3 regions of the Enterobacter sp. JS8-1 genome follow, and region 1 is predicted to be linked to each of the others. Evidence: predicted binding sites of a transcription regulator. Region 1 holds the regulator's gene; each other region holds the start of a gene.
What was found. Region 1 encodes LexA, which represses DNA repair genes until DNA is damaged. Its sites were predicted from a motif close to TNCTGTATGTACATACAGNA; they were not measured.
Positions count from the first base shown of each region.

Region 2: the regulator LexA is predicted to act here: its motif matches at 1,744-1,763, upstream of ACOQH0_RS07650 (DNA translocase FtsK 4TM domain-containing protein).
Region 3: the regulator LexA is predicted to act here: its motif matches at 1,420-1,439, upstream of metR (HTH-type transcriptional regulator MetR).

Region 1 covers NZ_CP185805.1:282,641-292,982, forward strand. Annotated here, with positions in the region: gene ACOQH0_RS01360 (maltoporin) at 1-1,036, shown strand, start outside; gene malM (maltose operon protein MalM) at 1,151-2,095, shown strand; gene ubiC (chorismate lyase) at 2,276-2,773, shown strand; gene ubiA (4-hydroxybenzoate octaprenyltransferase) at 2,786-3,655, shown strand; gene plsB (glycerol-3-phosphate 1-O-acyltransferase PlsB) at 3,744-6,164, opposite strand; gene ACOQH0_RS01385 (diacylglycerol kinase) at 6,319-6,687, shown strand; gene lexA (transcriptional repressor LexA) at 6,796-7,404, shown strand; gene dinF (MATE family efflux transporter DinF) at 7,467-8,804, shown strand; partial or broken gene ACOQH0_RS01400 (hypothetical protein) at 8,801-8,875, shown strand; gene ACOQH0_RS01405 (CsbD family protein) at 8,925-9,134, shown strand; gene zur (zinc uptake transcriptional repressor Zur) at 9,204-9,716, opposite strand; gene ACOQH0_RS01415 (cupin domain-containing protein) at 9,831-10,319, shown strand.
Region 2 covers NZ_CP185805.1:1,624,244-1,634,585, forward strand. Annotated here, with positions in the region: gene trxB (thioredoxin-disulfide reductase) at 1-542, opposite strand, end outside; gene lrp (leucine-responsive transcriptional regulator Lrp) at 1,211-1,705, shown strand; gene ACOQH0_RS07650 (DNA translocase FtsK 4TM domain-containing protein) at 1,842-5,480, shown strand; gene lolA (outer membrane lipoprotein chaperone LolA) at 5,609-6,223, shown strand; gene rarA (replication-associated recombination protein RarA) at 6,233-7,576, shown strand; gene serS (serine--tRNA ligase) at 7,668-8,960, shown strand; gene dmsA (dimethylsulfoxide reductase subunit A) at 9,172-10,342, shown strand, end outside.
Region 3 covers NZ_CP185805.1:176,632-186,973, forward strand. Annotated here, with positions in the region: gene ACOQH0_RS00880 (carboxylate/amino acid/amine transporter) at 1-547, shown strand, start outside; gene metR (HTH-type transcriptional regulator MetR) at 435-1,388, opposite strand; gene metE (5-methyltetrahydropteroyltriglutamate--homocysteine S-methyltransferase) at 1,504-3,765, shown strand; gene ACOQH0_RS00895 (dienelactone hydrolase family protein) at 3,814-4,620, opposite strand; gene udp (uridine phosphorylase) at 4,877-5,638, shown strand; gene rmuC (DNA recombination protein RmuC) at 5,778-7,235, shown strand; gene ubiE (bifunctional demethylmenaquinone methyltransferase/2-methoxy-6-polyprenyl-1,4-benzoquinol methylase UbiE) at 7,302-8,057, shown strand; gene ubiJ (ubiquinone biosynthesis protein UbiJ) at 8,071-8,676, shown strand; gene ubiB (ubiquinone biosynthesis regulatory protein kinase UbiB) at 8,673-10,313, shown strand.

The DNA.
Region 1 (10,342 bases):
TTCCGTTTCTCAGCAGAACGACTGGGAATCCACCAGCCCGGCCTTCCGTGAAGCTAACGTGCAGGGTAAAAACCTGATTGAATGGCTGCCAGGCTCCACCATCTGGGCCGGTAAGCGTTTCTATCAACGTCATGACGTCCACATGATCGACTTCTACTACTGGGATATTTCTGGTCCTGGTGCGGGTATCGAAAACATCGATCTGGGCTTCGGTAAACTGTCTCTTGCTGCAACCCGTTCTTCTGAGTCCGGCGGTTCTGCGACCTTCGCCGATCGTGATGCGAACGGTGACCGTATTTACGACAACGTCGTGCCAAACGATGTCTTCGATGTCCGTTTAGCGGGTCTGGAAACCAACCCGGGCGGTACGCTGGAACTGGGTGTTGATTACGGTCACACCAACATTCCAGACGATTATTACCTGCAGCCTGGCGCCTCTAAAGATGGCTGGCTGTTCACCGCTGAACACACCCAGAGCATGATGAAGGGCTTCAACAAGTTCGTTCTGCAGTACGGTACGGACTCCATGACTTCAAACGGTAAAGGTATTCCACAAGGCGGTAGCGTTGATAACGACGGCTCCATGTGGCGTGTGCTGGACCACGGTGCAATCACCCTGGCAGACCGTTGGGACCTGATGTACGTCGGTATGTATCAGAATATCGATCGTGACAACAACAACGGCACCGAGTGGTGGACCGTGGGCGTTCGTCCAATGTTCAAATGGACGCCGATCATGAGCACCCTGCTGGAAGTGGGCTACGACAACGTCAAATCTCAGAAAACTGACGACAAAAACAGCCAATACAAAATCACCCTGGCACAGCAATGGCAGGCAGGCGACAGCATCTGGTCTCGTCCGGCTATCCGTGTCTTCGCAACTTACGCGAAGTGGGATGAGAAATGGGGCTACGCGAACAATGGCGATACCGGCTACACCTCTGGCGTAGCGTATAGCGACACCTCCGCGAAAACCTTCAGCCGTGGCGACAACGATGAGTGGACCTTCGGTGCCCAGATGGAAATCTGGTGGTAATTCGTTAGACCTGACGTAATGACCTAAAAAGAGGGGCGTAAGCCCCTCTCTCCTTAGGGTGCTGCGCGCTATTGCCTGGCCACCGCAGTGCTCACGCTATCAGAGGTAATAACAATGAAAATGAAGAAAAGTCTCGTCGCGCTGTGCCTCTCTGCGGGGCTGCTGGCCTGTGTTCCGGCTGTCACCTTTGCAGACGTCAATTTCGTTCCTCAAAATACCAGTGCTGCGCCAGCGATTCCGGCGGCGGCACTCCAGCAGCTGGTGTGGACGCCAGTTGATCAATCAAAAGTACAAACCACTCAGCTTTCTGCCGGTGGTCAATCCCTGAACGTGCCTGGTATCAGCGGCCCGGTTGCGGCTTTTAGCGTGCCCGCCAATATTGGCGAACTGACCCTGACGCTGACCAGCGAAGTGAACAAGCAAACCAGCGTATTCGCGCCTAACGTTCTGATCCTCGATCAAAACATGACGCCATCAGCCTACTTCCCGAGCGACTATTTTAGCTATCAGGAACCGGGCGTAATGAGTGCTGACCGACTGGAAGGCGTAATGCGCCTGACGCCAGCTCTGGGACAGCAGAAGATTTACGTCCTGGTATTCACAACAGAAAAAGATTTGCAGAAGACGACAAAGCTGGTTGACCCGGCGAAAGCCTACGCGAAAGGCACCGGAAACTCTGTCCCGGATATTCCGGACCCGCTTGCTCGTCATACCACTGATGGTCTGGTCAAACTGAAAGTCTCTACCAACAGTGCGTCAAGCGTACTTGTCGGCCCACTGTTCGGCTCATCCGGCCCGGGCCCTGTGACGGTAGGAAACACCGCAGCGCCAGTCTATGCCGCACCTGCTACTGCGGCTGCATCGGCCCCTGCACCAGCACCAACGAAGCCATCTGAGCCGGTACTTAACGACACCGAAGCGTATTTCAATAATGCCATTAAGCAGGCAGTGAAGCGCGGCGATGTCGACAAAGCGCTGAAGCTGCTTGATGAAGCCGAACGTTTAGGTTCAACCACTGCCCGTTCCACCTTTATCAGCAGTGTAAAAGGCAAGGGGTAACCGTTTCCCCGCAGTGCTGATTTGTTAGTAGTTTAGTGCGCCTGAGTGGGCGCACTTTTTTTGGCTCTCTTCGCGCTGTTGCGCCATTGTTGCGATAGTGATCGCTAAATAACGTTTGACCGCCCTCAATCCGCGTTTCTGCGATACAATGCCATTACGTTATGTATCGGAGAGTCTGGCATGTCACACCCCGCGCTAACGCAACTGCGTGCGCTGCGCTATTTCGACCAAATACCTGCGCTTGACCCGGAGCAACTGGACTGGTTGCTGCTGGAAGATTCCATGACGAAACGTTTTGAGCAACAGGGCAAAACGGTCACGGTGACGATGATTCAGGAAGGGTTTGTCTCTGCCGATGACATCGCCAGCGAGTTGCCGCTGCTGCCAAAAGAAGATCGCTACTGGCTGCGTGAAATTTTATTGTGTGCTGACGGCGAGCCGTGGCTTGCCGGGCGAACAGTGGTGCCTGAGTCCACCCTTTCCGGACCCGAGCTGGCGCTGCAGCGTCTGGGGAAAACGCCGCTGGGGCGATATCTTTTCACCTCGTCTGAACTTACCCGAGATTTTATTGAGATTGGCCGTGATGCCGACCTGTGGGGGCGTCGTTCCCGCCTGCGCCTGAGTGGTAAACCGTTAATACTGACAGAGCTTTTTTTACCGGCATCGCCGTTGTACTGAGAGGAAGACAAAATGGAGTGGAGCCTGACGCAAAACAAGCTGCTGGCCTATCACCGCTTAATGCGAACGGATAAACCGATTGGCGCATTGCTGCTGCTGTGGCCAACGTTATGGGCGCTGTGGGTGGCGACGCCGGGCGTGCCGCCGCTGTGGATCCTGGCGGTGTTTGTTGCCGGTGTCTGGCTGATGCGTGCTGCAGGCTGTGTAGTAAATGACTACGCAGACCGGAAATTTGACGGACATGTAAAGCGAACGGCTAATCGTCCGTTGCCCAGCGGCCAGGTGACGGAAAAAGAGGCGCGCACGCTGTTTGTGGTGCTGGTGCTGCTCTCCTTCCTGCTGGTGCTAACGCTTAACACCATGACGATCCTGCTGTCTGTCGCCGCGTTGGCACTGGCCTGGATTTACCCGTTTATGAAGCGCTACACCCATCTGCCGCAGGTGGTGCTGGGCGCGGCATTTGGCTGGTCGATTCCAATGGCGTTTGCCGCGGTTAGCGAATCTGTCCCGCTCAGCTGCTGGCTGATGTTCCTGGCGAATATTCTTTGGGCAGTGGCGTACGATACGCAGTACGCGATGGTCGACCGCGATGATGATCTCAAGATTGGCGTCAAGTCGACGGCGATCCTGTTTGGCCGTCAGGACAAACTGATTATCGGCATATTGCAGGTGGCGGTGCTGGCGCTGATGGTGGCGATTGGTCGCCTGAACGGGCTGAACTGGGAATTTTACTGGTCCGTGCTGGTGGCGGGACTGCTGTTCGCGTATCAGCAGAAGCTGATTGCGAAACGCGAGCGTGAAGCCTGCTTCAAAGCGTTTTTAAATAATAACTACGTCGGTCTGGTGCTGTTTTTAGGGCTGGCGATGAGTTACTTCTCATAAAAGAACGGCAGCCGAATGGCTGCCGTTTTGTTTTCTCCCTCTCCCTGTGGGAGAGGGCCGGGGTGAGGGCATCAGGCTGCTGATGACATCACTCGTCCTGCGTCGCGCTCTCAATCGTCAAACGCACGTCCGAGGTAATCAGCTCGGCCAGCATCTGGTAAATCTTGAGCGTCTCTTCCGGTTCAGCATCGCCCGTATCGCTGATAAACCCTTCATCACGCAGCGTCAGCACCAGTGAGCTGAATACCGCTTTGTCGAAGAACTCCGGTGCGTTAATGCCGTGTAGAACAGACAGGCGCTGTGCCAGCGTCCTGCTCTCTTTTTCCAGCGTACCGCGGTTGATCGACGGGTTCGCGCTGAGCAGCCAGAAGGTGATGGCGTAGCGCTGCAGCGTTTCACGGGCACCGGCGGCCAGCAGCTGCAGGGTGCGGGAACGCGACGGGTTGATATGCAGCTCGTCATTAGTCAGGGTAATCAGCCCCTGACGGCGCATCTCTTCCGTCATTTTATCCAGCTCTACCGCCAGCTCATCTTTACTCCAGCGCAGGAACAGCTCCGCTTTCAGCATCGGGTAGATGGCTTCAAGATGGCGCAACAGTTCCTGACGCGAAATGCGGCGATGCTGGGTAATAATGGCCGCCATCAGCGACGGCAACATCAGCATATGCGTGATGTTGTTGCGGTAGTACGTCATCAGCACGGCCTGCTCGCGCGGCAGGATGATGATGTCACCGATGGTGTCTTTCTCGACTTCGAACTTGTTCATCTGCAGCGCGTGGTCGATAAGCTCGCTCGCGGTAGCAGAAGGCACGGTCGAATCAACCGAGTACGGCACGTTGCGCATAATGTTCAGGTAGCAATCAAGCTGCTCGGTCAACTGTTCACGGGTCAGTGAACGCTGGCGAGAGGCCAGAAGCGCGGTACAGCACAGGTTCATGGCGTTCGCCGCACCTGCGTTGTTGATGCGCACCATCAGCTCTGCAGCAATACCGTTTACCGTAGGCGTCAGCCACGCCGGACGTACCGCTTCGATAGGGTCGATAGACTCGCGCCACTCCGGAACATGATTGTTCAGATACGTCATCAGCGGCATCGGTTCGCCAAAGTTCACGTAGCCCTGGCCAAGATTGCGCAGCTTGCTCAGGCCGCGCAGCATCTGCGGCAGGCTCTCTTTCTCTTTGGTCGCACCGCGCAGCTCTTTGGCGTAAGTGCCCACTTCCATGACGTGTTCATAGCCAATGTAGATTGGCACCAGCGTGATCGGACGCGTGCCGCCGCGCAGCATGGCCTGGATGGTCATCGACAGCGTGCCGGTTTTCGGATCGAGCAGACGACCGGTACGGGAACGACCGCCTTCCACGAAGTATTCGACGGAATAGCCGCGGCTGAACAGCTCGCCGAGATATTCACGGAATACGGTGGAATAGAGCTTGTTACCCTTAAAGGTACGGCGAATAAAGAACGCACCCAGACGGCGGAAGATCGGGCCTGCTGGCCAGAAGTTCAGGTTGATACCCGCCGCAATGTGCGGTGGCACCAGCCCCTGGTGATACAACACATAGGAGAGCAGCAGGTAGTCCATGTGGCTGCGGTGGCAGGGCACATAAACAATTTCATGACCGTCATGGGCCAGCTGGCGTACGCGCTCGGCGTTGTGGACGTTAATACCCTGATAGAGACGGTTCCATGTGAAACTCAGGATACGGTCAGAGAGACGAATCATCTCATAGGAGAAGTTTGCCGCGATCTCTTCCATCAGTGCAATGGCGTTTTGCTGTGCTTTCTCGTGGGAAATCTTCTTGCTGCGCGCTTCGTCTTCAACTGCGCGGGCAATCGCTTTGGAGGCCAGCAGCTTGTTGAACAGATCCTGACGCGCCGGGAGACGAGGCCCAACGGCAGCCAGACGCTGGCGTGCGAAGTGCATACGCGCCACGCGCGCCAGTTTTTGTGCGATGATCTTGTCGGTGCCGTGCTCGTCTGCCATACGGCGCAGCGAAACGGAAGGGGAGAAGCGTACAAAGCTGTCGCGTCCCAGCCAGGAGACCGCGAAGAACTTCTGGATGCCGTTGAGCATACGCAGCGGCGGATTCTCTTCGCCTTTTTCGCGGCCCGGACGGCGACCAAACATCACTGAGACCGGCACCATCTGCACATCCAGATCGGGATTGCTGCGGTGCAGGTCGAGATAGTCATGGAACAGCTTGATGGACTCTTCTTTCGGCGTGTAATAGGTAAACACGCGCGGCCCGCCGTGAATAAACACGTAGCGCGGCAGCAGAGTGCCATCAACTTCAAGCGGTTCAAGTGGGTCAGGTAAATCATGCGCCAGACATTGGGCGCGAAGCGTCAGCAGGTCTGCCTTCGAGTTATAAGGCAAAACGTACATAATAGGGCGCGACGTATCGAGCCCTAATTCCAGCGCAGGTTCTGCTGGGATAGACTTACTTTTTACCAGGACGCTTAATGGTAAATTAAGTAATTTGTAGTAAATTCGTGGCCAGCCGGACATAAACGATGTAAAGCCTCTGGTTAATAATGCAATTGCGGCGCAAGGATAACAGAAAGCGCGCAAAATTTCTGTTGTTACCCGTCATACTTCAGGCTACAGCGAAACGCGCTGCTGCCAGAGTTACTGACGCTATTTCCAATAAAAGGTTCTATTAATGGCCAATAATACCACTGGGTTAACTCGAATCATCAAAGCTGCCGGCTATTCATGGAAAGGTTTCCGTGCCGCATGGGTCAATGAAGCCGCGTTTCGCCAGGAGGGCGTTGCCGCTATCGTCGCGGTTATCATCGCCTGTTTCCTTGATGTTGATGCTATTACCCGCGTACTTCTCATCGGCTCTGTTCTTTTGGTGATGATAGTGGAAATTCTCAATAGCGCTATTGAGGCGGTTGTGGACCGTATCGGTTCAGATTTCCACGAACTTTCTGGCCGTGCGAAAGACATGGGGTCTGCCGCTGTGCTGTTGGCGATTATCACGGCAGCGATCACTTGGGTTACGTTGCTTTGGTCACATTTCCGATGAGCCTCGAGGAATAATTAAGTCCCTGGTTTTTTGTGCAGTTTTTGGTTCCAAAATCGCCTTTGACTGTATATACTCACAGCATAACTGTATATACACCCAGGGGGCGGAATGAAAGCGTTAACGACCAGGCAGCAAGAGGTGTTTGATCTCATCCGGGATCATATCGGCCAGACGGGTATGCCACCCACGCGTGCGGAAATCGCTCAGCGTCTGGGCTTCCGTTCTCCAAATGCGGCCGAGGAACACCTGAAAGCGCTGGCGCGCAAAGGTGTGATTGAAATTGTGTCTGGCGCGTCTCGCGGCATTCGTCTGCTGGTGGAAGAAGAGACAGGTATTCCGCTGATTGGTCGTGTCGCCGCAGGTGAACCTCTGTTGGCCCAGCAGCATATTGAAGGTCACTATCAGGTTGATCCTGGTATGTTCAAGCCGAGTGCGGATTTCCTGCTGCGCGTCAGCGGGATGTCTATGAAAGATATCGGCATTCTTGACGGCGATCTGCTGGCCGTTCACAAAACGCAGGATGTACGTAACGGTCAGGTTGTGGTCGCGCGTATTGATGATGAAGTGACCGTCAAACGGCTGAAAAAACAGGGTAATACCGTACAGCTGCTGCCCGAAAATAACGAATTCTCCCCGATTGTGGTGGATCTGCGCGAACAGAACTTCTCCATTGAAGGTCTCGCCGTTGGTGTTATCCGCAACGGTGAATGGCTGTAACTTCTTCCTGACAGGCTACGGGTCTCCGTAGCCTGGATCATTTCCCATTCCCGGTATTTTTCATGTCACTGCTGACGGCTTCTGATAAGGCATTGTGGCGTCTTGCACTGCCGATGATTTTTTCCAATATCACCGTTCCCCTGCTTGGCCTGGTGGACACCGCGGTGATTGGTCATCTGGATTCTCCCGTTTATCTGGGCGGCGTGGCGATTGGCGCAACGGCGACCAGTTTTCTCTTTATGCTCCTGCTCTTCTTACGCATGAGTACCACGGGGCTTACGGCACAAGCCTATGGCGCGAAAGATCCGCTGCGACTGGCGCGGGCGCTGGTTCAGCCACTCATTCTGGCGCTTGGGGCAGGCGCGTTAATCGTTCTGTTTCGCACGCCGCTGATTGATCTGGCTCTGCACATTGTGGGCGGCAGCGAGGCGGTGCTGGAGCAGGCCAGGCGCTTCCTTGAAATCCGCTGGCTCAGCGCGCCCGCATCGCTGGCAAACCTGGTTCTGCTGGGCTGGCTGCTGGGCGTGCAGTACGCTCGTGCGCCGGTCATCCTGTTGGTGGTGGGAAACCTTTTGAACATCGTGCTCGACCTCTGGCTGGTGATGGGCTTGCACATGAACGTACGGGGCGCGGCGCTGGCAACCGCAGTTGCAGAATACAGCACGTTTCTCATCGGACTGTGGATGGTCTGGCGCGTACTGGTCATGCGTGGAATCTCCCTCGTCATGCTGAAAACCGCGTGGCGCGGCAACATCCGCGAGCTGCTGGCGCTGAACCGGGACATCATGTTGCGCTCGCTCCTGCTGCAACTCTGTTTTGGTGCGTTAACGGTTTTTGGTGCCCGTCTTGGGCCTGAGATCGTTGCGGTCAACGCGGTACTGATGACATTGCTGACGTTTACCGCGTATGCGCTGGATGGCTTTGCTTACGCCGTGGAGGCGCACTCCGGGCAGGCATACGGTGCGCGTGAAAGTGGCCAGCTCCGCGAGGTGTGGCGAGCGGCTTGCCGTCAGTCAGGTCTGGTCGCGCTGGCATTCGCACTGATTTATGCCTGTTTCGGCAGCGATATTATCGCGTTACTCACGTCGTTACCGGCTTTACGCGAACTGGCGGGCCACTATCTCATCTGGCAGGTGATCTTACCGGTGGTGGGCGTCTGGTGTTATCTGCTGGACGGCATGTTTATTGGCGCAACGCGCGGCGCGGAGATGCGTAACAGCATGGCGGTCGCGGCTGCAGGTTTTGGCATGACGCTGCTGACCTTACCGTATTTGGGCAACCATGGTTTATGGCTGGCACTGGCGGTTTTCCTGTCGCTGCGCGGATTGTCGCTGGCATTCATCTGGCACCGCCACTGGCAAAACAATACCTGGCTCCCTTCCCGTCACGATATATCGTGACGGTTAAAGATTCCGAATATGAAATCAACCGCCGAATCCTTAACTACAATTATTATCACGTCCAGCAGAAAAGAACGTAACGGACGTTACGACCCAACGCTTAACTAAGAGGACACGATGATGAATAAAGACGAAATCGGCGGCAACTGGAAGCAGTTTAAAGGTAAAGCGAAAGAACAGTGGGGTAAGCTGACGGATGACGATATGACCGTCATTGAAGGTAAACGCGATCAGCTTGTCGGTAAAATCCAGGAGCGTTACGGCTACGCAAAAGACCAGGCGGAAAAAGAAGTGGGCGACTGGGAAAAACGCAACGACTACCGCTGGTAACCGGGCTATACCCGAGAGTACAAGGAAGTACACCCTGAGGGCGGCCCTGAGCCGCCTTTTCTTTTGCCGTTAACGCGGCTTTTTCTTCACGAGAATGGAGTGATCGTGTTGGCATTCATCCTGATGACGACAGGATTCCACCTCCACGCACGCCGAGCACAGCCCGTGCGCTTCAATCACGTTATGACGCAGGGCGAAGCCCATTTTAGCCGCCAGCGTATGCATAATATCTTCCACGCCTTCCGCACACTCTTCCTTTACCGCGCCGCAGCGGTCGCAGATAAACATGGCTGAGGTATGGGTTGGCTGATCGAACAGATGGCACAGTACATAGCTGTTGGTCGATTCAACTTTGTGCACAAACCCTTGTTCCAGCAGGAAATCCAGCGCACGATAAACCGTAGGCGGTTTTGCCTGCGGCTCGCTTGCACGCAGCAAATCCAGCAGGTCATATGCGCTGATGGCACTCTGTTGCAGGCTCATCAGGCGCAATACCTCGAGGCGCTGCGGAGTCAGGCGCACATTGCGTTGCGCACACAGCTTTTCGGCCTGCGCTAACAGCTCTTTTGTGGACTTATCCATTTAGCACCTCGGATGTATAGGATGGAAAACCCTCACTTTATCATGTTCTGGTAAAAACACCGAGATCCACCAGGCTGTGCTATACCTGACGCATCGCAATTCGGGGAATTAACCATGAAAAGACCTGACTGTATTAAGCACTGGCAAGATGTGGAAGGTGCTGACGATTCGACCTATCCCGACAGTAACGAACTTTTTTCCATCGGCGCGCCCCTTGCTCGCAGGCTGGGCTTAGGCCGCATCGGTATTCATCATGAGCGTTTGCCGCCAGGGCGTCGTACGTCTTATCCGCATGCGGAAAGCGACGAAGAAGAGTTTATTTATGTGCTTGAAGGGCATCCGGAGGCCTGGATAAACGGCTACCTGTGGAAGCTTGAGCCAGGAGACAGCGTGGGGTTCCCCGCCGGGACGGGCGTTTGCCATACCTTTATTAACAATACCGACGAAGAGGTGCGGTTGCTGGTTGTCGGCGAGGCCAACAAAAAGCAAAACCGTATCTACTATCCGCTGAACCCGGTTTATGCCGCGACGCGTGAGGACCGCTGGGTAGATCATCCTCCTCAATTTTTTGGGCCGCACAATGGAAAACCCGAGCGGAAATAATTTTCCTCTTCTATAAATATTGA
Region 2 (10,342 bases), 1.3 Mb from region 1:
AAGGTGTCGCGACGGTGGATCAGGTGCACTTCAGAGGCGATGTTTGCCAGGTAGAGCGCTTCTTCCACTGCGGTGTTACCGCCGCCGATCACGGCGACTTTCTGATTGCGATAGAAGAAACCGTCGCAGGTAGCGCAGGCAGATACGCCGCGGCCCTTGAACGCTTCTTCAGACGGCAGACCAAGGTAACGGGCAGAGGCGCCGGTGGCGATGATCAGCGCGTCACAGGTGTATTCGCCGCTGTCGCCCGTCAGGCGGAACGGACGGTTCTGCAGATCGACCTTATTGATGTGGTCGAACAGAATTTCAGTTTCGAATTTGGCGGCATGCTCGTGCATACGTTCCATCAGCAGCGGCCCGGTCAGGTCGTTCGGGTCCCCTGGCCAGTTTTCCACTTCGGTGGTGGTGGTCAGCTGACCGCCTTTTTCCATACCGGTGATGAGTACCGGGTGCAGGTTAGCGCGTGCAGCATAGACCGCTGCGGTATATCCCGCAGGTCCAGAACCAAGGATTAGCAGCTTACTGTGTTTGGCCGTGCCCATGAGATCCCCATTGTTGTTGGCAGACATTTGGCTGGATTGTAGGGAATTTGTTGTCGTAAAAAAAGAGCGCAGCAATTTTGATATCAATCTGTGTAATAGCCACGGACGATGAATGAGGCGCTATAACATCACTATTTCGCCTGAAATCCGGTCGTTTATAAGGCAATAAAATGACGATTAATACCCTGCCGTAATGAATATCCGGCATGTTGTACTAAAAATCGATGTTTTGCTTTGACAATCACCTGCGCTTTTGCGAAAACATTCAAGGAAGAAAAAAAACCGCGTTAACCGTGTGCCGCATAGGCATGCACGTAAATGCCATTTTTACCGTGTCAGTGAAATCTACGCATGGCGTGGACAGACGCCATACGTGATGTCGGTGACTGCCTTCGGGCAACGGTCTTCTTACCAACAGAACCCGAATCCGCATCGCGTCTATAGCCTAATAATTCGAGTTGCATGAAGGCGGCGACGCAGCGAATCCCCGGGAGCGTACATCAGTACGTGACTGGGGTGAGCGAGGAAAGCCAACGCACAGGCAACTTGAAGTATGACGGATATAATACATAACCAGGCGATGTGATGACTAACGGGTACAGGCTCTGAACAGTGATGTGCGCAGGGTCCAGGCAGGAGTAGGGAAGGAATACAGAGAGACAATAATAATGGTAGATAGCAAGAAGCGCCCTGGCAAAGATCTCGACCGTATCGATCGTAACATTCTTAATGAATTGCAAAAGGATGGGCGTATTTCCAACGTCGAGCTTTCAAAACGTGTGGGACTTTCCCCGACGCCGTGCCTTGAGCGTGTGCGCCGACTGGAAAGACAGGGTTTTATTCAGGGCTATACGGCTCTGCTTAACCCGCATTATCTGGATGCCTCACTTCTGGTATTTGTTGAGATTACTCTGAATCGTGGTGCGCCGGATGTGTTTGAACAATTCAACTCCGCTGTACAAAAACTTGAAGAAATTCAAGAGTGTCATCTGGTTTCCGGTGATTTCGACTATCTGTTGAAAACCCGCGTGCCTGATATGTCCGCCTACCGTAAGCTGCTGGGTGAAACCTTGCTGCGTCTGCCGGGCGTGAACGACACCCGTACGTATGTGGTGATGGAAGAGGTTAAACAGAGCAATCGTCTGGTAATTAAGACGCGCTAACACGGAACAGGTGCAAAATCAGCGTAGTTTGATTACACTCCTGTTAATCCATACAGCAACAGTGCCGGGGAGTCCCCGGCGCTGTTGTCCGTTTTAGCAAACAGGCAGGATATGCCTGATACCTGGAGAGCCTTTCTTGAGCCAGGAATACACTGAAGACAAAGAAGTCACACTATCGAAGCTAAGCAGCGGACGTCGTCTCCTCGAGGCTTTGCTGTTAGTTATTGCCCTTTTCGCCGTCTGGCTGATGGCAGCCTTACTCAGTTTCAACCCCTCCGATCCCAGCTGGTCGCAAACCGCATGGCATGAGCCTATCCATAATTTAGGCGGTGTACCGGGTGCCTGGCTTGCGGACACGCTCTTTTTCATTTTCGGTGTGATGGCCTATACCATTCCCGTCATTATCATTGGTGGATGCTGGTTTGCCTGGCGTCATCGGCAGAATGACGACTACATCGATTACTTCGCGGTATCGCTGCGCCTGATTGGCGCGCTGGCATTGATCCTCACCTCGTGCGGGCTGGCGGCTATAAACGCCGATGATATCTGGTACTTCGCCTCCGGTGGCGTCATCGGCAGCCTGCTGAGTTCCGCCCTGCAGCCGATGCTTCACAGCAGCGGAGGTACCCTGACGCTGCTTTGCATCTGGGCCGCAGGGTTGACCCTGTTTACTGGCTGGTCGTGGGTGAGCATCGCCGAGAAGATCGGCAGCTTTATTCTCACTATCCTCACTTTCGCCAGTAACCGTACCCGTCGTGACGATACATGGGTCGATGAAGACGAATATGAAGATGAGTACGAAGAGGAAGACGAGGCGCCGGTACAGCGCCGTGAATCTCGTCGGGCCCGTATTCTTCGTGGCGCGCTCGCGCGTCGTCAGCGCGTCGCTGAAAAATTTGCCAATCCGCTTGGGCGTAAAACAGATGCGGCGCTCTTCTCCGGCAAACGCATGGATGAAGACGAGCAGGTGGAGTACCGTGCGGCGGGTGCCGCCGTCGATCCTGATGATGTTCTGTTATCCGGCAACCGTGCGATGCCGGGCGATTTTGACGAATACGATCCGCTGCTGAATGGTCATTCAGTGACAGAGCCGGTCGCAGCCGCTGCCGCCGCAACCACGGCAGCGCAGGCTTTTGCTGCGCCATCGGAAGCCGTAATGCCATCCGCGCCCGTTCCTGCACCGGAGTCGGTTATCCAGCAACCTCAGGTTGACTGGCAGACTGCGCCAGGTGTTCACACCCCGGAACCTGTTATTGCGCCTGAACCAGAAAGCTATGTTCCTGTGCAGCAGGAGCAATGGCAGCAACCTTATCAGCCGGAGCCTGTGTATGAACCACAGGGGTACCCGGAATATGAGCAGCCGGTCGCACAGCCGTATGTACCGGAACCGGTTGAACCTGCGCAGCCATACGCACAACCTGAACCTGACGTGGCGGAAGAGGCGAAACCGTCTCGTCCACCACTGTACTACTTTGAAGAAGTGGAAGAGCGCCGCGCCCGTGAGCGCGAGCAGCTGGCAGCCTGGTATCAACCTGTGCCGGAGCCGGTGCAAGAGTCTGTCACAAAAGCGCCTTCCGTTTCCGTACCGCCAGTAGATCCCACGCCTGTGGCAGAGAGCGTGAAGCAAGCCTCTGTCGCTGCCGCCGCTGCGGCACCAGTCTTTAGCCTGGCGACTGGCGGCGCGCCTCGTCCTCAGGTGAAAGAGGGCATTGGCCCGCAATTGCCTCGTCCTAATCGCGTACGTGTGCCCACGCGCCGCGAGCTGGCTTCCTACGGTATCAAGCTGCCTTCCCAGCGTATGGCTGAGGAAAAAGCGCGTGAATCGGACTATGAAGACGACGCCGATGAACTTCATCAGGATGAGCTGGCGCGTCAGTTCGCCGCGCAGCAAAATCAGCGTTACGGTGAAGAATATCAGCACGACGAGCAAATCCAGGAAGATGAAGACGATGCGGCAGAAGCGGAATTAGCCCGCCAGTTCGCCGCTACGCAGCAGCAGCGTTATTCTGGTGAACAGCCTTCGGGCGCGAACCCGTTCTCGCTGACGGATTTTGAATTCTCACCGATGAAAGATCTGGTGGATGATGGCCCAAGCGAACCGTTGTTTACGCCGAGCGTAATGCCGGACGCTGAACCCGTGCGCCAGCAGCCTGCACCTCAGGCCTACACGCAGCAGCCACAGCAGCCTGCGCCACAGCCGCCGCAGTTCCAGCAGCCTGCGCCTCAGCCGCAGGAAAGCCTTATTCACCCGCTGCTGATGCGAAACGGCGATAGCCGTCCGCTGCAGCGTCCAAGCACGCCGCTGCCGTCGCTGGATCTGTTAACGCCGCCACCGTCAGAAGTGGAGCCGGTTGATACCTTTGCGCTCGAACAAATGGCGCGTCTGGTCGAAGCCCGTCTGGCTGATTTCCGCATCAAGGCGGATGTGGTGAACTACTCACCGGGTCCGGTGATCACGCGATTCGAACTGAATCTGGCGCCAGGCGTAAAAGCAGCGCGTATTTCTAACCTGTCACGAGACCTGGCACGTTCCCTGTCGACCGTTGCGGTACGTGTGGTGGAAGTGATCCCAGGCAAGCCGTACGTTGGCCTTGAGCTGCCGAACAAGAAACGTCAGACCGTTTACCTGCGAGAAGTGCTGGATAACACCAAGTTCCGCGATAACCCGTCCCCGCTGACCGTGGTGCTGGGTAAAGATATCGCAGGCGATCCGGTGGTGGCGGATCTCGCGAAAATGCCTCACCTGCTGGTTGCCGGTACCACCGGTTCCGGTAAGTCAGTCGGCGTGAACGCCATGATCCTCAGCATGCTGTACAAAGCGCAGCCGGAAGATGTGCGTTTCATCATGATCGACCCGAAAATGCTCGAACTGTCGGTCTACGAAGGCATTCCGCATCTGCTCACGGAAGTGGTGACGGACATGAAAGACGCCGCCAACGCCCTGCGCTGGAGCGTCAATGAGATGGAACGCCGCTACAAGCTAATGTCTGCGCTGGGCGTGCGTAACCTGGCCGGTTATAACGAGAAAATCGCCCAGGCGGTGCGCATGGGACGTCCTATTCCGGATCCTTACTGGAAGCCGGGTGACAGCATGGATGCCCAGCATCCGGTGCTGGAAAAACTGCCTTATATCGTCGTGCTGGTTGATGAGTTCGCTGACCTGATGATGACCGTCGGTAAGAAAGTGGAAGAGCTGATTGCTCGTCTGGCGCAGAAAGCGCGTGCGGCGGGTATTCACCTTGTGCTGGCGACGCAGCGTCCTTCCGTGGACGTTATTACTGGGCTTATCAAAGCGAACATTCCGACGCGTATTGCGTTTACCGTATCAAGTAAAATTGACTCCCGTACCATTCTTGACCAGGGCGGCGCTGAGTCGCTGCTGGGTATGGGGGATATGCTTTACTCAGGTCCGAACTCCACCTCGCCGGTGCGTGTCCACGGTGCGTTTGTCCGCGATGAGGAAGTTCACGCTGTCGTGCAGGACTGGAAAGCGCGCGGTCGTCCACAATACGTGGACGGGATCACCTCTGACAGCGAGAGCGAAGGCGGCGGCGGTGGCTTTGACGGCGGTGAAGAGCTGGATCCGTTATTCGATCAGGCGGTTAACTTCGTGACCGAAAAACGCAAAGCGTCCATCTCTGGCGTGCAGCGTCAGTTCCGCATCGGCTACAACCGCGCGGCGCGTATCATCGAGCAGATGGAAGCGCAGGGGATTGTGAGCGAGCAGGGGCATAACGGTAACCGCGAGGTGCTGGCTCCGCCGCCGTTTGATTAACCTTCAGCGATTGCAAAGAAGGGTAAATCAGCCAAAATTAAGCATTTTCTTCTGTCGCCTGCCTTCGGGCAGGGCCAGAATAGAAGACGGAAACCCCATATCGGGAAGACGTATTTTAAGGAATAACAATGAAAAAAATCGCTTTCGCCTGTGCTTTACTCACCAGTTTTGTTGCCAGCAGCGTCTGGGCTGATGCAGCCAGCGACCTTAAAAGCCGACTGGATAAAGTAAGCAGCTTCCACGCCAGCTTCACGCAAAAAGTGACTGACGGCAGCGGCAACGCGGTGCAGGAAGGCCAGGGAGATTTGTGGGTAAAACGCCCAAATCTGTTCAACTGGCACATGACCCAGCCGGATGAGAGTATCCTGGTGTCTGACGGTAAAACCCTATGGTTCTTCAACCCGTTTGTTGAACAAGCCACGGCGACCTGGCTGAAAGATGCGACCAGCAATACGCCGTTTATGCTGATTGCACGCAACCAGTCGAGCGACTGGCAGCAGTACGACATCAAACAAAACGGTGATGAGTTCGTCCTGACGCCGAAAGGCAGCAACGGCAATCTGAAGCAGTTCACCATTAACGTGAGCAGCAACGGCACGATCAATCAGTTCGGTGCGGTTGAGCAAGATGACCAGCGCAGCAGCTACCAGCTGAAAACGCAGCAAAACGGCGCTGTTGATGCATCGAAATTCACCTTTACCCCGCCGCAGGGCGTAACGGTGGATGACCAACGCAATAAGTAAGAGGCATGAGTGGGCAATCTGTCGCTCGATTTTTCAGATAATGCGTTTCAACCTCTGGCCGCTCGTATGCGGCCAGAAAATTTAGCGCAGTACATCGGCCAGCAGCATCTGCTGGCTGCCGGGAAACCGTTGCCACGCGCCATTGAGGCCGGGCATCTGCACTCGATGATCCTCTGGGGGCCACCAGGCACCGGTAAAACGACCCTCGCTGAAGTGATCGCCCTATATGCAAACGCGGACGTTGAGCGGATTTCTGCCGTGACCTCCGGCGTGAAGGAGATCCGCGAAGCGATCGAGCGTGCGCGGCAGAACCGCAATGCAGGACGTCGGACTATCCTCTTCGTGGACGAAGTTCACCGCTTCAACAAGAGCCAGCAGGATGCCTTCCTGCCGCATATTGAAGACGGCACGATCTTCTTCATCGGTGCCACCACGGAAAACCCATCGTTTGAACTCAACTCTGCACTTCTGTCCCGTGCGCGCGTTTACCTGCTCAAATCGCTGACTACCGACGATATCGAAAAGGTGCTCACCCAGGCGATGGATGACAAAGCGCGGGGTTACGGCGGACAAGACGTCGTTCTACCGGATGAGACGCGCCTCGCGATTGCTCAGCTGGTTAACGGTGATGCGCGTCGGGCATTGAACACGCTGGAAATGATGGCCGATATGGCCGAAATGGATGATTCCGGCAAGCGGGTGCTGAAGCCTGAATTGCTCACTGAAATAGCCGGTGAGCGCAGCGCGCGTTTTGATAATAAAGGCGATCGTTTTTACGACCTGATCTCGGCGCTGCATAAGTCTGTGCGCGGTAGTGCCCCCGATGCGGCGCTCTACTGGTACGCGCGCATTATTACCGCAGGTGGCGATCCGCTGTATGTCGCACGTCGCTGTCTGGCGATTGCATCAGAAGATGTCGGTAATGCCGACCCGCGCGCCATGCAGGTGGCTATCTCCGCCTGGGATTGTTTTACCCGCGTCGGGCCTGCCGAAGGCGAGCGTGCGATTGCGCAGGCGATTGTCTATCTGGCCTGCGCGCCGAAAAGTAATGCGGTTTATACCGCCTTCAAAGCAGCAATGTCTGATGCGCGCGAGCGGCCGGACTATGATGTGCCGGTTCATCTGCGTAACGCACCAACAAAGTTGATGAAAGAGATGGGGTACGGGCAGGAGTATCGTTACGCCCACGACGAACCCAATGCCTATGCCGCGGGAGAGGACTATTTCCCGCAGGAGATGGCGCAAACCCGCTATTATCACCCCACAAACAGAGGTCTTGAGGGTAAGATTGGCGAAAAGCTCGCCTGGCTTGCCGGACAGGATCAAAATAGCCCTATAAAACGCTACCGTTAGCGCTATCGTTGCGGTAATGTTGGCGTTGTATCCCTGTGACCGCAGGCTGTGGTCACTTTTCCTATTTTAATTCGATAAGCACAGGATAAGCATGCTCGATCCCAATCTGCTGCGTAATGAGCCAGACGCAGTCGCTGAAAAACTGGCACGCCGGGGCTTTAAGCTGGATGTAGATAAGCTGCGCGCTCTTGAAGAGCGTCGTAAAGTTCTGCAGGTACAAACTGAAAATCTGCAGGCAGAGCGTAATTCTCGATCGAAATCCATCGGCCAGGCGAAAGCGCGCGGGGAAGATATTGAGCCATTACGCCTGGAAGTGAACAAACTGGGTGAAGAGCTGGATCAGGCGAAAGCTGAACTGGACGTTCTTCAGACCGAAATTCGTGATATCGCCCTGGCTATCCCGAACATTCCTGACGACAGCGTGCCTGTCGGCAAAGATGAAAACGACAACGTTGAAGTGAAACGCTGGGGCACGCCTCGCGAGTTCGACTTCGAGGTTCGCGATCACGTGACCCTGGGCGAAATGCACGCGGGCCTGGACTTTGCGGCGGCAGTTAAGCTGACCGGTTCACGCTTCGTGGTCATGAAAGGCCAAATTGCTCATCTGCACCGTGCGCTGGCACAGTTCATGCTGGATCTGCACACTGAACAGCATGGTTACAGCGAAACCTACGTACCGTATCTGGTTAACCACGATACGCTGTACGGTACGGGTCAGCTGCCGAAATTTGCCGGCGATCTGTTCCACACCCGTCCGCTGGACGAGGAAGCAGACAGCAGCAACTATGCGCTGATCCCAACCGCGGAAGTGCCGCTGACTAACCTCGTGCGTGATGAGATCATCGACGAAGACGACCTGCCAATCAAACTGACTGCACACTCTCCGTGCTTCCGTTCTGAAGCAGGATCTTACGGTCGCGACACGCGCGGTCTGATCCGTATGCACCAGTTCGACAAAGTTGAGATGGTGCAGATCGTCCGTCCGGAAGAGTCTATGGACGCGCTGGAAGAGATGACCGGCCACGCTGAGAAAGTGCTGGAGCTGCTGGGTCTGCCGTACCGCCGTATGGCGCTGTGCACCGGCGACATGGGCTTTGGTGCCTGCAAAACCTTCGACCTGGAAGTTTGGGTACCTGCGCAGAACACCTACCGTGAAATCTCCTCTTGCTCTAACGTCTGGGATTTCCAGGCGCGCCGCATGCAGGCTCGCTGCCGCAGCAAGTCCGACAAGAAAACCCGTCTGGTGCACACCCTGAACGGTTCTGGTCTGGCTGTGGGTCGTACGCTGGTTGCTGTGCTGGAAAACTATCAGCAGGCAGACGGACGTATTGAGATCCCGGAAGTGCTGCGTCCCTACATGAAGGGCCAGCAGTTCATCGGCTAATAATATGTCTTAAAACAAGAAAGCGCCTCAGGGCGCTTTTTTTATGCCTGCTAATTGATACGACTCAATAACCTCTCCCTCTAAAGTAGTAATACTCCTCCGAATGAAAGTCAGCATAAAAAGCTGATAACGAAGAAATTCGTTATATATAAAACCATATAGCGGTCTGTGCCGCCTCTCTTTTCTTTGTGAGCAACCAAAGTGAGTCTTTATGAAAATCAAAGCGCCTGAAGCGTTAATGGCTGCCGAGGTCACTCGCCGTGGGTTGATGAAAACCACGGCAATTGGCGGCCTGGCTGTAGCCAGCAGCGCCTTCACGCTCCCTTTTACCCGACTAGCATCGGCGGCGGATGCATTATCCCCAGCCTCAGCCCCGGAAAAAGTGGTGTGGAGTGCATGTACCGTTAACTGCGGTAGCCGTTGTCCACTGCGCATGCATGTGGTGGAGGGTGAAATTAAATATGTCGAAACCGATAACACCGGGGACGATAACTATGAAGGGTTACATCAGGTTCGCGCCTGCCTGCGCGGGCGCTCCATGCGTCGCCGCGTCTATAACCCGGATCGTCTAAAATATCCGATGAAGCGTGTCGGTAAGCGTGGGGAAGGGAAGTTCGAGCGTATTAGCTGGGACGAAGCCTACGATATTATCGCGAGCAACATGCAGCGTCTGATCAAAGAGTATGGCAACGAGTCTATCTACCTGAACTACGGCACCGGGACGCTCGGCGGCACGCTGACTCGCTCCTGGCCGCCGGGAAAAACGCTGGTAGCACGCTTGATGAACTGCTGCGGCGGTTATCTCAACCACTACGGCGACTACTCTTCCGCGCAGATTGCGGCAGGTCTCAACTACACCTACGGTGGATGGGCCGACGGTAACAGCCCGTCTGATATCGAAAACAGTAAGCTGGTTGTACTCTTCGGTAACAACCCGGGTGAAACGCGCATGAGCGGCGGCGGGGTGACCTACTACCTCGAACAGGCCCGCGCCAAATCCAATGCCCGCATGATCATCATCGATCCGCGCTACACCGACACCGGTGCCGGACGTGAAGACGAGTGGATCCCAATCCGTCCGGGTACCGATGCGGCGCTGGTCTCAGCGCTGGCATGGGTGATGATCACCGAAAACCTCGTCGATCAGCCTTTCCTGGATAAATACTGCGTCGGCTATGACGAGAAAACACTGCCCGCCAGCGCGCCTGCCAATGGCCACTATAAGGCGTATATTCTCGGACAGGGCAGCGACGGCGTAGCGAAAACGCCAGAGTGGGCGTCCACCATCACCGGGATACCGGTTGAGCGTATTGTTCAGCTGGCGCGTGAGATTGGCTCAGCCAAACCGGCCTACATCAGCCAGGGCTGGGGGCCGCAGCGTC
Region 3 (10,342 bases), 110 kb from region 1:
GGCGCTGGCGGTGCTTGGGGCGGCGATTATTCGCTATGACAAGGTAAGCGATCACTTCTGGACAGGGCTGATGTTCGTCCAGCTCGCCAATATCAGCTTCGCCATCGGCATGGTGGGATACAAACGGCTGATGGAGACCCGCCCGATGCCGCAGCACAACGCGTTCGCCTGGTTCTATATGGGGGCCGCGATTGTCGCGGTAGCGGCGTGGTTTATGCTCGGCAACCCGCAAAAACTGCCGACTACCACCGTGCAGTGGAGCGTTCTGGTCTGGCTGGGCGTGGTGGCTTCCGGGCTGGGATACTTCATGTGGAACTACGGCGCTACGCAGGTAGACGCCGGTACGCTGGGGATCATGAATAACGTGCATGTCCCGGCAGGGCTGCTGGTCAATCTCGCCATCTGGCAGCAACAGCCGCACTGGCCGAGTTTCCTTATTGGGGGAGCGGTGATCCTGGCTTCGCTGTGGGTACATCGCCGTTGGGTCGCTCCGCGCTCCGCACAAACGGAAGATGGTCGCACGCGTGGTTCCGCGCTGAGCGAATAAACGCTTCCGTAATCGGCTGACGCTGCTCGCCATCGCGCACGGCGGCGTACAGCCTGCTCCACAGTCCTTCACCCAGGGTTTTGGTCACCACCAGACCCTGGCGTTCAAAACTCTCCACCACCCAGTGCGGCAATGCCGCGATGCCCATTCTGGCCGCCACCATCTGTATCAACAGCAACGTGTTATCCACGCTTTTCAGCTGTGGGCTAATCCCAGCGGGCTGCAGGAAGTGACGCCAGATATCCAGGCGACTGCGCTGCACGGGATAAATCAGCAGCGTTTCTGTCGCAAGATCTTCCGGCGTGATGCGCGTTTTACTGGCCAGCGGATGGTCCGGGGCCAGCACCAGGCGCACTTCATAATCAAACATCGGCGAATAGTGCAGGCCGCTGCGCGGCAGAATATCTGACGTCATCACCAGATCCAGCTCGCCCTGCTGAAGCGACGGCTGCGGGTCAAAGGTCACGCCGGATGTAAAGTCCATCTCCACCTGCGGCCACTTCTGGCGGAAGTTCTCAAGCGCGGGGGTCAGCCACTGAATACAGCTATGGCACTCAATGGCAATACGCAGTTTGGTTTGCTGCGGCTCGTTGCAGGACTGCAGCGCGCTGGCGATCTGCGGCAGTACCTGATTTGCCAGTTGCAGCAGAATTTCACCCTGCGGCGTAAAGCGCAAAGGCTGGCTCTTACGCACAAAAAGACGAAAGCCGAGGCGTTGTTCCAGATCGCTGAACTGGTGAGAAAGGGCAGACTGGGTCTGGTGCAGCGTGGCCGCCGCTGCCGCAAGAGAACCGCAGTTCCGCAACGCTTGTAGCGTTTTCAGGTGTTTAATCTCGATCATGAAAGTCCTTCACTTCGGCATGAACATTTTGCGCTTGAGGAATATACAGTACCTGCCAATTATAGATGTGTAAACATCTGGACGTCTAAATAACAAATTTCACAAGGGGCATAACATGACAATCCGCAATCACACTCTCGGTTTTCCTCGCGTTGGCCTGCGCCGCGAACTGAAAAAAGCGCAAGAAAGCTACTGGGCGGGTAACACCACCCGTGAAGAACTGCTGACGGTGGGACGCGAGCTGCGCGCCCGTCACTGGGAGCAGCAAAAACAGGCGGGCATTGACCTGCTGCCGGTGGGCGATTTCGCCTGGTACGACCATGTTCTGACGACCAGCCTGCTGCTTGGCAACGTGCCGGCTCGTCATCAGAACAAAGATGGATCGGTAGATATTGATACCCTGTTCCGCATCGGCCGTGGCCGTGCACCAACGGGGGAGCCAGCGGCAGCGGCGGAAATGACCAAGTGGTTCAACACCAACTATCACTATATGGTGCCGGAGTTCGTGAAAGGTCAGCAGTTCAGGCTGACCTGGACGCAGCTGCTGGATGAAGTGGACGAAGCGCTGGCGCTGGGTCATCAGGTGAAGCCCGTATTGCTGGGACCAGTCACCTACCTGTGGCTGGGTAAAGTAAAAGGCGAACAGTTTGACCGCCTCAGCCTGCTTAACGATATTCTGCCGGTCTACAAACAGGTTCTGATTGAGCTGGGCAAGCGCGGCATTCAGTGGGTGCAAATCGACGAACCCGCGCTGGTGCTCGAGCTGCCGCAGGAGTGGCTTGATGCCTTCAAACCGGCGTATGACGCGCTCACAGGGCAGGTGAAGCTGCTGCTCACTACCTATTTCGAAGGCGTGACGCCAAACCTGAAGACCATTACCGCGCTGCCGGTCCAGGGCCTGCATGTTGACCTCGTTCACGGTAAAGACGATGTCGCGGAGCTGCACAAGCGCCTGCCAGCGGACTGGCTGCTTTCTGCCGGGCTGGTTAACGGTCGCAACGTCTGGCGTGCTGATCTGACCGAGAAATATGTACAAATCAAAGATATTGTCGGCAAACGTGAGCTGTGGGTGGCATCCTCTTGCTCGCTGCTGCACAGCCCAATCGATCTCAGCGTGGAGACCCGTCTCGACCCTGAAGTGAAAAGCTGGTTTGCCTTCGCCCTGCAAAAATGCGAAGAGCTGACGCTGCTGCGCGACGCGCTGAACAGCGGCGAGACGGCGGCGATTACCGAATGGAGCGCACCGATCCAGGCGCGTCGTCACTCGGCCCGTGTGCACAACCCGGCGGTGGAAAAACGCCTGGCGGCCATCACTGCGCAGGACAGCCAGCGCCAGAGCCCGTATGAAGTTCGCGCCGAAGCGCAGCGTGCCCGTTTCAACCTGCCTGCGTGGCCGACCACCACAATTGGTTCTTTCCCGCAAACCACTGAAATCCGCGGCCTGCGTCTGGACTTCAGGAAGGGCAACCTGGATGCGAACAACTACCGCACCGGTATCGCTGAGCACATTAAGCAGGCAATTATCGAGCAGGAGCGTTTAGGTCTGGACGTGCTGGTGCACGGTGAGGCCGAGCGTAACGACATGGTCGAATACTTCGGTGAGCACCTGGACGGCTTCGTCTTTACCCAGAACGGCTGGGTGCAGAGCTATGGCTCCCGCTGCGTGAAGCCGCCAGTGGTCATCGGCGACGTCAGCCGCCCGGAAGCGATCACCGTGGAGTGGGCGAAGTATGCCCAGTCCCTGACCGATAAGCCGGTGAAAGGGATGCTCACCGGTCCGGTAACCATTCTCTGCTGGTCCTTCCCGCGCGAAGACGTGACCCGTGAGACCATCGCGAAGCAAATCGCGTTGGCGCTGCGTGATGAAGTGGCAGATCTGGAAGCTGCAGGCATTGGCATCATCCAGATTGACGAACCGGCGCTGCGCGAAGGTCTGCCGCTGCGTCGCAGCGACTGGGATGCTTACCTGCAGTGGGGCGTGGAAGCGTTCCGCATCAACGCCGCGGTGGCGAAGGACGACACCCAGATCCACACCCACATGTGCTATTGCGAATTTAACGACATCATGGATTCGATTGCCGCGCTGGACGCCGACGTGATCACCATCGAGACCTCGCGTTCAGACATGGAGCTGCTGGAGTCGTTTGAAGAGTTCGACTACCCGAACGAAATCGGACCTGGCGTGTACGACATTCACTCCCCGAACGTGCCGAGCGTGGAGTGGATTGAAGCCCTGCTGAAAAAAGCCGCCCAGCGGATCCCGGCGGAACGTCTGTGGGTGAACCCGGACTGCGGACTGAAAACCCGCGGCTGGCCGGAGACGCGCGCGGCGCTGGCGAACATGGTGAAGGCGGCGCAGAACTTGCGTCAGGCTTGATGAAGCGTAGGCCCGGTAAGGCGTTGCCGCCACCGGGCTTTTTTGCTTTTATACTTTTTTCCCGCCGTACTGGCTAAACCATGCCAGCATCCTCTGCCAGCCATCTTTGGCTGATTCTGCGTGATAGCTCGGGCGATAATCGGCATTAAACGCGTGTCCGGCATCCGGGTACACTACAATCTCCGCCTTCGCGTTCGCCGCGCGTAGCGCATGACGCATGGTCTCGACGGTATCAAGCGGAATGCCTGTATCCTGACCACCATAAAGCCCTAGCACCGGTGCATTCAAATCCGTTGCGATATCAACAGGCTGCTTCGGTGAGTTCAGCGTTTTTTCGCCCACCAGTTTGCCGTACCAGGCGACGGCCGCTTTCAACTGCGGGTTATGCGCGGCATACAGCCAGCTAATGCGTCCGCCCCAGCAGAAGCCGGTCACCAGCAGACGATGTGCATCGCCCCCGTTGCGCGCGGCCCAGCTGGCAACGTGATCAAGGTCAGCCAGCACCTGGGCATCCGGAACTTTGCTCACCAGATTGTTGAACAATGTAGGGATATCGCTGTAATCGTTCGGATCGCCCTGACGGAAATAGAGCTCTGGCGCAATGGCCAGGTACCCTTCCTGCGCCAGGCGGCGGCAGAGGTCACGAATATGCTCGTGAACGCCAAAAATTTCCTGAACCACAATCACGATCGGCAGCGGGCCGTCTGCCGATTTTGGCCGCGCGTGATAAGCAGGCATATTCTCCCCCTGCGAGGGAATGGAGGTCTCGCCCGCAGTAATGGCTTCTTCTGAGGTTGAGACGATGGTTGAAGCATGCGGAGCCGCAGCAGGTGCAAAACCGGTTTTTTCAGTCATGGCATTCTCCGTACCAATGAGTTAGCGCAAAGGTAAATATAGTCACCAGGTTAACAACCCACAGTGCCTTATACGGTCTATCTTTTGTGCAGCACCTGTCGATATAACTTGTTAATGTGATGTAAGTCACTATTTAATGGAAATTAACTGCAACCATTTTCATTCATGGTGAGGTATGTCACGAAATTCTGCGTAGTGCTTCTGTAAAGTACCGTTTTACTTCTTCTGACTAACCGACCCACAGAGGAGTCACCCTATGTCTAAGTCTGATGTTTTTCATCTCGGCCTCACTAAAAACGATTTACAAGGGGCTACGCTCGCTATCGTCCCTGGCGATCCTGAGCGTGTGGAAAAGATCGCCGCGCTGATGGATAAGCCGGTTAAGCTGGCAGCCCATCGTGAATTCACCACCTGGCGCGCAGAGCTGGATGGCAAAGCGGTGATCGTGTGCTCTACCGGTATCGGTGGCCCGTCTACGTCTATTGCGGTGGAAGAGCTGGCGCAGCTGGGCATTCGTACTTTCCTGCGTATCGGCACCACCGGCGCTATTCAGCCGCACATCAACGTGGGCGACGTGCTGGTTACGACCGCATCTGTACGTCTGGACGGCGCAAGCCTGCACTTTGCACCAATGGAATTCCCGGCAGTAGCCGATTTCGAATGTACCACCGCGCTGGTTGAGGCCGCGAAATCCGTGGGCGCGACCACTCACGTGGGCGTCACCGCCTCTTCCGATACCTTCTACCCGGGCCAGGAGCGTTACGACACCTTCTCAGGCCGCGTGGTGAGCCGTTTCAAAGGCTCTATGGAAGAGTGGCAGTCCATGGGCGTGATGAACTACGAAATGGAATCTGCAACGCTGTTGACCATGTGCGCAAGCCAGGGTCTGCGTGCCGGTATGGTGGCGGGCGTGATCGTCAACCGTACCCAGCAGGAGATCCCGAACGCCGAAACCATGAAGCAGACCGAAAGTCATGCGGTGAAAATCGTGGTGGAAGCGGCCCGTCGCCTCATCTAATCCTCTCTTCAGAGACACAAGGCCGACATGTTCGGCCTTTATTTTTTGCGTTGCGCCTCGCAGGAAAACCCTTTCAAACTGGACGTTCATACAGCACAATTCTATTTTGTGCGGGTAATACGTTGATGCAGGGGGCATTGTGGATATCTCAATCCTGATTTATGCGGTGGTTGCGCTGGTGAGCGTGGCGGTAGGCTGGCTGATTTCCAGCTACCAGCATGCGCAGATGAAAGCCGAGCAGCTGGCAGAACGTGAAGAGATCGTCTCGGAGCTAAGCGCCACAAAACAACAGCTTGCTCAAGGCTCGCACTGGCGTGACGAGTGCGAGCTGCTCAATAATGAACTGCGTAACCTGCGCGACATCAACACTTCGCTGGAGGCCGATCTCCGCGAAGTGACCACCCGTCTTGAATCCACCCAACTGCATGCGGAAGACAAAATCCGCCAGATGATCAACAGCGAGCAGCGCCTCAGCGAACAGTTTGAGAACCTCGCCAACCGAATTTTTGAGCACAGCAACCGCCGCGTTGACGAACAGAACCGACAGAGCCTGAATAGCCTGCTGACGCCGCTGCGTGAACAACTGGACGGGTTTCGCCGTCAGGTGCAGGACAGCTTTGGCCAGGAGGCGCGCGAGCGGCACACCCTGGCGCATGAAATCCGTAATCTCCAGCAGCTGAATGCCCAGATGGCGCAGGAGGCGGTGAACCTGACGCGCGCGCTCAAAGGCGATAACAAAACGCAGGGAAACTGGGGGGAAGTGGTGCTGACGCGCGTGCTTGAAGCGTCTGGCCTGCGCGAAGGGTATGAATACGAAACCCAGGTCAGCATCGAGAACGATGCCCGCTCGCGTATGCAGCCGGATGTCATCGTACGTCTGCCGCAGGGTAAAGATGTGGTGATTGACGCCAAAATGACGCTGGTGGCCTACGAGCGCTATTTCAACGCGGAAGATGACTACACCCGCGAGTCGGCGCTGCAGGAACACATCGCCTCCGTGCGTAACCATATTCGTCTTCTGGGCAGAAAGGATTATCAGCAGCTGCCGGGCCTGCGTTCGCTGGACTATGTGCTGATGTTTATCCCGGTAGAGCCCGCCTTCCTGCTGGCGCTCGACAGGCAGCCTGAACTGATCACCGAAGCGTTGAAAAATAACATTATGCTGGTCAGCCCTACCACGCTGCTGGTGGCCTTGCGGACCATTGCTAATCTGTGGCGGTACGAGCATCAAAGCCGTAACGCGCAACATATTGCCGATCGCGCCAGCAAGCTTTACGACAAAATGCGCCTGTTTGTGGACGATATGTCCTCGGTCGGGCAAAGCCTGGATCGTGCGCAGGATAACTACCGGCAGGCGATGAAAAAGCTCTCCTCCGGGCGTGGCAACCTGCTGGCGCAAGCCGAAGCGTTTCGCAGCCTGGGGGTGGAAGTGAAACGCGAGATTAATCCGGAATTGGTTGAACAGGCGACGTCGCAGGACGAAGAGTTCCGCCTGCGTGAAGGCGCAGATGAACAAAATACACACAGTGAAGACAACGATTTAGCGGCGAATTTATCGCCAGAAGAGCAGCCGACGCGTTTCTTTCGCGGTGGTTGAATCGTAGGGCAAACGCGCCCAATCTGTTACACTTCACGAACATTTTACTGATAAGCAGGCTCTGAGATGGTTGACGATTCACAAGACACGACGCACTTTGGCTTTCAGACTGTTGCCAAAGCGCAGAAAGCTGACATGGTGGCCCACGTATTTCATTCCGTGGCGGCGAAGTACGATGTGATGAATGACTTGATGTCCTTCGGCATTCATCGCTTGTGGAAGCGCTTTACTATTGACTGCAGCGGTGTGCGTCGTGGACAAACAGTTCTCGATCTGGCTGGCGGAACGGGCGATCTGACGGCGAAATTCTCCCGTCTGGTGGGTGAAACCGGCCGCGTCGTGCTGGCAGATATCAACGACTCAATGCTGAAAATGGGACGCGAGAAGCTGCGTAACATCGGCGTTGTGGGTAACGTGGAATATGTGCAGGCAAACGCGGAAGCGCTGCCGTTCCCGGATAACACCTTTGACTGCATCACCATCTCTTTTGGTCTGCGTAACGTCACCGACAAAGACAAAGCGCTGCGCTCCATGTACCGCGTGCTGAAGCCGGGTGGACGTCTGCTGGTGCTTGAATTCTCCAAACCGATTATCGAGCCGCTGAGCAAAGCCTACGACGCCTACTCCTTCCACGTTCTGCCGCGTATTGGTGAGCTGGTAGCGAACGATGCAGAGAGCTATCGCTACCTGGCCGAATCCATCCGTATGCACCCGGATCAGGATACCCTGAAAGCGATGATGCAGGACGCGGGTTTTGAAAACGTTGAGTATTTCAACATGACGGCGGGTGTCGTCGCGCTACACCGCGGTTACAAGTTCTGAGTGGAGGTGTCCCGTGCCCTTTAAACCCTTAGTCACCGCAGGCATTGAGAATGTACTGAATGCCTTTCTGTATCGCGCTCCGGCGCTGAAGGCTGCACGTCAGCGGCTGAACGGAAAGGTACTGCGTATCGTTTTAAAAGAGTTCTCGACGCCGCTTGTGCTGGTCTTCAGCGAGCGCCAGCTTGACGTTCTGGGTGAATGGGAGGGCGAGGCAGATTGCTCGGTCATCACTCATATGAGCGTGCTGCCAAAACTGCGTGACCGTCAGCAACTGACGGCGCTTATCCGCAGCGGTGAACTCGAAGTTGAAGGCGACATTCAGGTCGTGCAGAACTTCGTGGCGCTTAGCGATCTGGCTGAGTTTGACCCAGCAGAACTGCTTGCGCCTTTTATTGGCGACATCGCCGCCGAAGGGATCGGAAAAGCGATTCATGGCGGTACGGCGTTCCTGCGCAAAAACCTGCAACGGCAGCAGCGCTATGCCGCAGAGGTCATCACCGAAGAGTGGCGCATGGCCCCCGGGCCGCTGGAAGTGGCATGGTTTGCAGAAGAGACCGCTGCTGTTGAACGCGCGGTTGATGCGTTAACCAAACGCCTGGAAAAACTGGAGGGCAAATGACGCCTGGTGAAATTCGGCGCCTCTATTTTATCGTTCGCACCTTTTTGAGCTACGGGCTCGACGAGCTTATCCCCAGAATGCGTATCACGCTGCCGCTTCGTATCTGGCGGCGCACGCTGTTCTGGATGCCAAATCGCCACAAAGATCAGGTTTTAGGCGAACGCTTGCGTCTTGCGCTGCAGGAGCTGGGCCCGGTATGGATCAAGTTTGGGCAGATGCTTTCTACCCGCCGCGATCTCTTCCCGCCGCAAATTGCCGATGAACTGGCGATGCTGCAGGATCGCGTTGCCCCGTTCGACGGGGTGAGAGCGAAGAAGCAGATCGAAGAAGCGATGGGCAACATTCCTGTTGAAACCTGGTTTGATGATTTCGACATTCAGCCGCTCGCATCGGCTTCCATTGCCCAGGTACATACGGCTCGCCTGAAAGAAAACGGCAAAGAAGTGGTTATCAAGGTTATTCGTCCGGATATCCTGCCGATCATCAAAGCCGATATGAAGCTGATCTACAGGTTGGCCCGTTGGGTACCGCGTTTGTTACCGGATGGCCGCCGACTGCGCCCGATGGAAGTGGTGCGGGAGTATGAAAAAACGCTGATTGACGAGCTTAACCTGCTGCGTGAATCGGCGAACGCCATTCAGCTGCGTCGTAACTTTGAAGACAGCCCAATGCTGTATGTTCCTGAAGTCTATTCTGACTATTGCAGCCAGAACATGATGGTCATGGAGCGTATTTACGGTATTCCGGTCTCGGATGTTGTTGCGCTGGAAAAGCAGGGCACCAACATGAAGCTGCTGGCCGAGCGTGGTGTGCAGGTCTTCTTTACCCAGGTCTTCCGCGACAGCTTTTTCCATGCGGACATGCACCCGGGCAACATCTTCGTGAGCTACGAACACCCGGAGGATCCGAAGTACATCGGGATCGACTGCGGCATTGTTGGCTCGCTGAACAAAGAAGATAAGCGCTATCTCGCAGAGAACTTCATCGCGTTCTTCAACCGCGACTACCGCAAGGTGGCCGAGCTGCACGTGGATTCTGGCTGGGTTCCACCAGACACCAATGTCGAAGAGTTTGAGTTTGCGATCCGCACGGTATGCGAACCGATTTTCGAAAAACCGCTATCGGAGATCTCCTTCGGTCACGTTTTGCTGAACCTGTTCAATACCGCGCGTCGCTTCAATATGGAAGTGCAGCCACAATTAGTTTTACTTCAGAAAACATTACTTTACGTTGAAGGCGTAGGTCGCCAGCTCTATCCTCAGTTAGACTTATGGAAAACGGCGAAACCTTTCCTTGAATCCTGGATCAAAGATCAGGTTGGCATTCCAGCGCTGGTACGCTCCCTTAAGGAGAAAGGCCCGTTCTGGATTGAAAAAATGCCTGAAATTCCTGAACTGGTTTACGACAGTTTGCGTCAGAGCAAGAACCTTCAGCACAGCATGGATAAAATCGCGCACGAGCTTCAGTCCAGCCGCGTGCGCCAGGGGCAGTCACGCTACCTCTTTGGCATTGGCGCGACGTTGCTGCTGAGCGGTACGCTGCTGCTCATCAATCGCCCTGACTGGGAGATGATGCCCGCCTGGCTCATGGCTGGCGGCGTTGTTGTCTGGCTCGCTGGCTGGAGAAAAACGCGCTGATTTTGCGTCGCTATCACCAGGTTGCATAC